One region of the Thalassobacillus sp. C254 genome, then DNA from elsewhere that is predicted to be linked to it. Evidence: riboswitches for the same ligand, from Rfam matches in the RefSeq annotation. Region 1 holds a riboswitch; the other holds the start of a gene.
The links. Region 1 has a riboswitch for magnesium ahead of JCM19033_RS27225 (magnesium transporter). Riboswitches for the same ligand answer to the same signal wherever they lie in the genome.
Positions count from the first base shown of each region.

Region 2: another riboswitch for magnesium. It lies ahead of mgtE (magnesium transporter); the one in region 1 lies ahead of JCM19033_RS27225 (magnesium transporter).

Region 1 is NZ_BAXQ01000003.1:276,600-280,786, reverse strand. It holds gene JCM19033_RS05990 (magnesium transporter) at 1-397, opposite strand, end outside; M-box (ykoK) riboswitch at 661-825, opposite strand; gene JCM19033_RS05980 (hypothetical protein) at 1,067-1,588, shown strand; gene JCM19033_RS05975 (DoxX family protein) at 1,725-2,072, shown strand; M-box (ykoK) riboswitch at 2,199-2,366, shown strand; gene JCM19033_RS27225 (magnesium transporter) at 2,558-3,298, shown strand; gene JCM19033_RS27220 (hypothetical protein) at 3,295-3,438, shown strand; gene JCM19033_RS27215 (magnesium transporter) at 3,398-3,916, shown strand.
Region 2 is NZ_BAXQ01000001.1:222,393-226,579, forward strand. It holds gene JCM19033_RS01280 (MBL fold metallo-hydrolase) at 1-152, shown strand, start outside; gene JCM19033_RS01285 (hypothetical protein) at 169-687, opposite strand; partial or broken gene mgtE (magnesium transporter) at 892-2,254, opposite strand; M-box (ykoK) riboswitch at 2,526-2,688, opposite strand; gene aldA (aldehyde dehydrogenase) at 2,801-4,114, opposite strand; gene JCM19033_RS26975 (hypothetical protein) at 4,051-4,187, opposite strand, start outside.

The DNA of each region.
Region 1 (4,187 bases):
CGATGAAGAATGCTGCCGTCCCTAAGAGAGCCCCCATGGAAGCACCCACTAACGTTTCTTTTGCCAGATGTTTGCGATATTTTTTAAAGTCAATTTGTCCCAACACAAAAGCTCGGGTGAAAATCGTGGAGGATTGTGTGCCTGCATTCCCGCCCATATCCATGATGACAGGAATAAAGATGGCGAGCAGTACAACAGCTTCTAAGGCATCCTCAAATGCCCCGATAACGGCGCCCGCTGTCATACCGCCAATCAACGTAATAATTAAATAAGGGAGTCTTGATTTCCAAATCTGCAACATGCTTCCGTTTACTAATATATTACTCTTTTTCCTTTCTGCTTCATGAAAAAGAGTCATTTCTTTTTGAGCTTGTAGATCTGATTCTGTACGAGCCATGAAAATTACCTCCTAAGTATGTAGTTCATGGCCACCTTTGTTTGACATATGAAAGGTGGCAGTGTGCGCGTAACCATGTCTGTCTTCGATTTATTGTCAAATGATTTATGATACAACTCGATGAAGGATCTTCCATTTCATCCACCACCATCCTTTCTTTGATAAAATTTCCTAACAGTGCATAAAAAACACCTTCACGAATGAAGGTGTTTTTGTCAACACAAAGAAGCTCGCTGGTTTCTTTCAAAAGAAGCACGGTCATCTGTTTTCTCCATTCGTAGAGCTTTGACACTGTGCGGATAGGATTCATCCAACTGCATTAGATGCCACCTTATCTCGATGACCTCTGTTCAACCCATTGGCGTCTTTGGACATTTCTGGGCAGCAGCATATCTCCAACACAGGAGCCTCACCTAACGAAGATATTCTCTTTTGAACACAATGTTTAAGGTACATCATCTCTAAATGACAGTCAACATCTTTTTTGAGTTAAGGAAAAATAATTTATGGAGAGAAAGTGTTTATCCTGGGGGGCGGGGAAGCTGCTCAATTAATCAGACGTATTACAAGAAATACAAAGGATAATAAAAAAATTCTAAATTGATATTCTCATAAGAATACATCGTCTCTTTTTCATTGGTAAATCATGAGAAGAGAGGTGATGATAATATGGCAGTTAACATACTATTTGGTTTTCTGCTTCCTTGGGTGTTTGGTGGCTACCTTTATCAGAAAGACAAGTACCTGGTGACCACTACCATCCCCTTATGTGTATTGATTGCTTTTGTGATCAACACAAAAGGAACTCGGTACTGGCTCTTAAAGCCACGAATTAAAGAAAAACAGTATCGTACGATTTATCCGTTGAACCTTGGTTATTTTCCAGTAGTGGCCAGTTTCATGATATATTGCGCGCAAAAAAGGGCATGGCCTAGGATGATATGGATCACATTGTTTACACTTTTGTCTGCGACGGCAGAAATAGCTGCTCTTATGGCAGGGAAACTCCTGTATAAAAACGGCTGGAATATTTATAAAACCCTGCTTACTTATTTTCTTCCCTATTGCTTTGTAGTTATCTATTATGACTTTGTAAAAATGCTTCGAGTGATTACACAACATTCTCAACAGAAAAAGAAGAATGTTAGAGGGTGTGAGGGAAATACAGGAAGTAAAGGTGCATATGTTTAAAGCAATAAAAAGTATTAAGGAATATGTCACAAATTTTTCAATGAAACACCTCCCTTTATAGCTGTCTTGTTTATTAGAATAGGACGTAGAGAAATGGGGGACCAAAAATGAAAAGACTGATTGAACAAGGGACAGAATGGATCCTTTTTTGCTGCGTATATTGCTTGGGGGATTTATAGCTCTTCATGGAATAATTAAAGTGACCGATATTTCCCAGGCCAATCAAACCTTTGAAGAAGCAGGCATTCCTGTGTTTTTAGGAAACTTGACCGGAATTATTGAAATTATTGTAGGGGCGACTTTAATAGTAGGTCTTTTAGTAAAATCGTCAGCGATCGTTGTAGCTCTTTTGCTTATAATCTCCATTCTGTTAGCGCCGTATCAGGAGGGAATGATCAGCTATTATGAATTACTGTTGCCGGCTCTGCTTTTAGCTGTTTTATTAAGTGTAAGAGGGAGTAGGAAATTGAATCTGGTTACCTGAAACGTTTATTTATTCGAAACGAATAGGAAAAAATAATTAAAAGAATCAATATTCAAAATACAGGTTGACATCATTTTGTCTTTTTTATTACACTGCATATGACACATAAGGTATTTCCAAAAACAAAATAAACCTCGTTAGGTGAGGCTCCTGTGCTGGAGATATGCTGCTGCCCAAAAACGTCCAAAGACGCCAATGGGTCAACTGGAACGGTCGACATAAGGCCCTTTCTAATGCAGCTGGATGATAATCCTATGCCGCACAGTGCTAAAGCTCTACGAATGGAGGGTCTGATCATGTTGTATCGTGCGCACTTAGCGTCCTCTTTTTGTGGAGGACGTTTTTTTATTCTAAGAAAAGGAGGTTAGTAATGAAAGAAAGTGATAGTTTAGAGGTCGAGTAGGGAAGGAACAATAAAAATACAAAGTACTTTTTTTCATTTCGCTGGTTGGTCAGGGAGTAAAAAAGAAGTTAGGGGGCATGGCATGAAAAAGCTTGATTCACGTTCTCGTCAAGAATACGCAGAACATGTGATTGACTTGTTACAAAAAGAAGATGAAGCTCAATTTCGGGATCAATTTTTGGAGCTTCATCCAACAGACCAGTTAAGTATCTTTCACACATTAAATCAGACAGAAAGAAAACGACTATATGCTTATCTACATCCTCAAGAGTTTGCCGAAATATTTCAGGGGATGGAGTTTGTTGAACAGGAATGGGTGAGTCGCGAATTAGATGATAATTACATCGCTGATATGCTGAACGACATGTATTCAGATGATGTTGCCGACTTTCTTGGAGAACTGCCTGAAGAAAAGCGCTTGTCTATCTTAACTGCAATGGATAAGGAAGAAGCAGCTGACGCCAAAGAGCTTCTTTCTTACCCTGAAGAAACCGCTGGAGCTATCATGACAAAAGAGTTTCTGGCGGTAAAAGCCGATAATCGAGTAAGCGATGTTATTGAGTTTTTACGAAAGGAAGGGCCAGATGCAGAGACGGTATACTATTTATATGTTACCAATCAGGAAGATCAGCTGGTTGGCGTAGTGTCTTTGCGAGACCTTATTGTCTCTCCTACAGAGGAAAAAGTGGAGAATATTATGGGAACAAGGGTCGTTTCAACGAAAGTCACCACTGACCAGGAGGAAGTAGCGCGGCTTATCCAAAGGTACGACTTGCTTGCAGCTCCTGTCGTAACTGACGATGGTGCCTGGTTGGTATTGTGACAGTCGATGATGTGATCGACATTATCGAGGAAGAAGTCACAGAAGACATCGGTGAAATCTCCGCCACGAGAGGAGCAACTGATGTCAATCTCTCTGCTTTTGAAGCAGCAAAAAAAGGGCACCCTGGATTATTTTGTTGATGTTTTTGGGATGATTACGGCAGGTGTGATTGATCAGTTTGAAGGAACGTTAGAAGAGATTGTTATTCTGGCAGCATTTATTCCACTCATTATGGACTCTGCTGGAAACACGGGAACACAGTCACTTGCTGTTGTTGTTCGAAGCCTTGCTACAGGATCCTTTGAAAAGAAAGGACTATGGCAGACCATCCGAAGAGAATTTTCTACGGGAGTATTAATAGGTTTATCGTGTGCTATTGTCCTTGTCGGGTTGATTACCATACTGTACGGGAATTTGGTTTTAGCGGGTGTCGTAGCCGTATCCATCTTTTTATCTTTAAGTATTGCTACCGTCACTGGAGCTTTGTTTCCCCTTATTATTAACAAACTGAAATTAGATCCTGCCATTGCCTCAGGACCTTTTGTTACGACGGTCAACGATATTTTAGGCTTGCTTATTTACTTTACTATTGCAACTTCTTTACTCATGTATTTGTAAAGCAAAAGGAGCGGGACATAGATAAGGTACATGTCTATGTCCCGCTTTTTAAAAGGAAGGGAAGATTTTTCTTTTTGATGGCATAGTCACCGTTACACTGACTACATTATATTGAGAACGAAGAAACTGACTCAAAGATACATCGTTATTGAGTCAGTTTTTTAATACCGTTTCCGTCAGACATTCCAATACTTCAAAATGTATTACGGTTTTGCTGAAAAGGAAAAAGAAATCGAAAGGAAAAAAGATCAACTGGTGAGGTTGATCTTCG
Region 2 (4,187 bases), on a different contig from region 1:
ACCACTATCAAGGTTTATCCTCCAAGGAGATTACCCGCCTGCTTTTTCATAAAGGCAAGACAAAATCCGTTCTTACGACAGGAGATTTTCTCCTCGCCACCTGGTTAACTCTATATTGTCTGCTAAGCAACTATAAAAAGCCTGCTCTCTAAACGAATGAGCAGGCTTTTAATATACTTTTCTTTTATTCATTCTATAAATTGACCACTTTCCCGCTTCTATACTAAAAATAGCAATATGACTAGGAGAAGAGGACTCGCTGTGTATCATCATTTCCGAAACTGCCTCTGCAATCTGAATTTTAACCTTGGCCTCTTTTTCAAACAAATACCCTTTCAGCAGCCGCTGCTCTCGTACAAGAGGCACTGTCAAATGTTTCGTAGAAAGAGCTCTCGGAAACTCTTTATATTGTACATATCCGGCCAGGTAACCATCTTCATTTTCAATGCGAGGAAGGAGGTGGTTCGCAGCATGGATGAGCCATAAATAGTAAAGGGTATCACTAGTAAACCACAGAGGAGAAACCTTATCTCTCCAATGCTTTTTCATGATGTCTAACAGCTGGATCTCCGTGCGTTGGTCAGGAGCAAGAAGCAATGACTCAGCCACAACGTTATTGACAGCTTCCTGAACAGCAATTTTCCAACTTTCCATGCCTTCGTTTGAAAATTGATTCCTTACGAACAAAAGAATCGCCCCCTTTACTCTTACTCTCATTCTACTTGACAAAAAAACCCTTTGTAAATAAAGATTTTGAACTATTAGCCATTTTTACACAAAAACCAATAAATCTATCCAGCATTTACGTTTTTTTGCATGTTTGGAATGAAAAAAGCCGGAGATTCATTGTAAGAATCTCCGGCTCACGCTTTTCACAATTCGTAGCCATATTTATAAATACTGAAGAAGAGAAGTTGCTATGCTGAAGTAAATCAGCAGTCCAAGTATATCATTTACTGTTGTAATGAAAGGACCAGAAGCGATAGCAGGATCAAGCTTTAATTTATTAATAATCAATGGAACCGTTGCCCCTATAACTGTAGATATGGTTAAAGAAAGGAAAATAGAAGTTCCGACTATAAAGGCTAATAAGATGTTGCCATCATATAAAATAGGGATCAAGCCCATGAGTACGATCGCACATGCTAAACCAATCATCATCAGTGCCAAGCTCTCTTCGAAGGATTTTAAAAAGACCCTTCTTCTCTAAAGAACCTGTCGCAAGACCACGGACCACAACGGCTAGTGATTGAGTTCCCGTATTACCAGCTGAATCCATAATTAACGGGATAAAAGCCGATAGTATTACAATTGCTTCTAATGTTTCCTCAAACTGGCCAATCACTCCAGCAGTTATCATACCAAAAAACATCAGCAGAATAATCCAGGGTGACCTCTTTTTAGCTGCTTCGAAAGCTGTAACATTTACGTCTGTTGCCCCTCTTGAAGCAGAGAATTCCCCAAGATCTTCGGTTGCTTCTTCTTCAATAACATCAATAACATCATCAACAGTTACAATCCCCACAAGTTCATTTGTACTTGTTACCACTGGTGCTGCCAGGAAGTCATATTTCTGGATAAGGTTGGCCACCTCTTCCTGATCAGTGTTCTCATGCACTGAGACCACTCGCGTACTGATGATATTTATAATCGGTTCATCCGTTGCTGCAATAATCAGATCACGAAGAGAAACAACACCTGCCAATTTATTATACTCGTCAGTTACATATAAGTAGTAAACTGTTTCTGCATCGGGTCCTTCTCTTCGTAGTAATTCGATCACATCTGCCACTGTATCAGTAGCCTTAATAGAGATAAACTCTTTGGTCATAATGGCCCCGGCTGTACCTTCCTCATAAGCCATAAGCTCTTTAACATCCTGGGCATCCTCTTTATCCATTGCTTTTAATATAGCAGATACTTTATCCTCCTGCAGTTCACCGAGAAAATCTGCTACATCATCTGCGTACATGTTGTTAAACATCTCTGCAGCATATTCTTTATCCAGCTCCAGGGCGATCTCTTTTTGATCATTTACTTCCAGCCCTTCAAAGATAGCTGCAAATTCTTCGGGGCTTAGGTATTCATAGACACGAGCTCTTTTTTCTTGATCCAGGCGGCTGAAAAGATCCACCTGATCAGCTGGATGAAGCTCTAAAAAAGCATTTCTAAATTGCTCAATGGCTTTGTTTTCCAAAATATCGAGTATATTATTCATATACTCTTCTCTGGTATGATCATTTAACTTAACCATTGCTCTCCCTCCTTCTTAAAAGAGGATAGAGTCCCTGATTCATTAATTTACTTTGTTTTTAAAAGTATCCAAAATGAGGGAATCGATCCTCGCACTGACTTAAAAGCCTTATATACTACACTGCACCTAAAACTGGAATCCGGACTGCTGTCCATAAAATTCCCTCACCTCCTAAAATTTTTCTGAAACGTCTTCTTTAACTGAGTAAAAAAAGCGCCCTCCACAAATGGAGAGCGCTTATTAAATCAGCACAAAGATGCTCAAAACAGAACATGCTACCCATTCGTAGAGCTTTAGCACTGTACGGCATAGGCTATGCCAGCTGCATTAAAAACCACCTTATATCGATGGTTCCTGTTGACCCATTGGCGTCTTTGGACATTTTTGGGCAGCAGCGTCTCTCCGTACAGGAGCCTCACCTAACGAGAAATATTACGTTTTTCCAACACAAACATGAATATACGCTGATTTCAGAAACCTGTCAATGCATTTTCTGCAATTTGCAAAGATTCTCTTTCGCTAGATGTCTTTTTCTTGATCGTTTACTTATCGTTCGTATTCCATATACGCTACGGTAGTAATAAGAAATTCTTCTAATCCACGTTTTCCATCAGCTCCGCCTATTCCTGATTTTCTCCAGCCAGCATGAAATCCTTGCAACGCTTCAAAATTCTCCCGATTCACAAAGACTTCACCAAATTCCAATTCATTAACACCCTGCATCACTTCATGATAATTTTCTGTAAAGATAGAAGATGAAAGGCCGTATTCTGAATCATTTGCCATGACGATAGCTTCTGAAAAAGAATGATACGTCGTAATAGGAAGAACCGGACCAAAAATTTCTTCCTGCATGATATCCATTTCTTGGCCTACATTGGTTAATATCGTTGGTTCAAAGAAATAACCCTTTTCTGTGTCTGCTCTCTGTCCGCCTGCCAGCACTTTAGCACCGGCTGCTTTTGCTTTTTCCACAGCTTCCGAAACAGAATCCAGCTGATTCTTACTTACAAGCGGCCCCATTTCGATGTCTTCCTTAACCAGGGGATTCCCGTAACGTATTTCCTTTGCTTTTGTTACAATTTTATCAATAAATTCATCTGCTACTTCTTCCTGCACATAAACTCGCTCAGCATTCGTGCACACTTGTCCGGAGTTAATAATGCGTGATTCAATTATTTTTTCTGCAGCAAGATCCAGGTCAGCATACTTACTGACGATAGCTGGAGCTTTTCCCCCAAGCTCGAGATTTACTTTTGTTACGTTCCGCGCGGCAGCCTCCATTACTTTTGAACCAGCTGGAGTACTGCCTGTTAAAGAAATCATGCTTACTTTCTTGTGTGAAGCCAGAGGAGTGCCAACAGAAGAACCGGTTCCAGTAACTAATTGAAAGATCCCTGGAGGCAGCTCTGATTCATGAATAACCTCTGAAAATTTAACAGCGGTTAACGGGGTTTGCTGACTCGGCTTAATGATAATGGAACACCCGGTTATCAAGGCAGGAGCAACCTTTCTTGCCAACACAAACATCGGGAAATTCCACGGTACGACTCCTGCAACCACTCCAATTGGTTTCTTTAACAAAATAATATTTTCATTTTGGCGGTCACTATTAATGACATCACCTTCGTATCGTCTAGCCCATCCGGCCATGTACCGGAAGTATTCAATTGTAATATCCATTTCATCGCGGGCAAGTGGCAGTGTTTTTCCTTGTTCCTTAGTGAGGAGCTGAGCAAACTCCTCTTTTCTTTCTTCAAGCCTGTCAGCAATAAAAAGTAAGTACTTCCCCCTTTCTATTGCCGGGCGTTTTCCCCACTCTCTTTGTGCCCGAGACGCCGCCTTAACAGCTTCTTCCACATCATATTCGTTTCCGTTAGGAACCTTCCCAAAATTTCTTCAGTGGCCGGATTTTCTACATCAATATATTCAT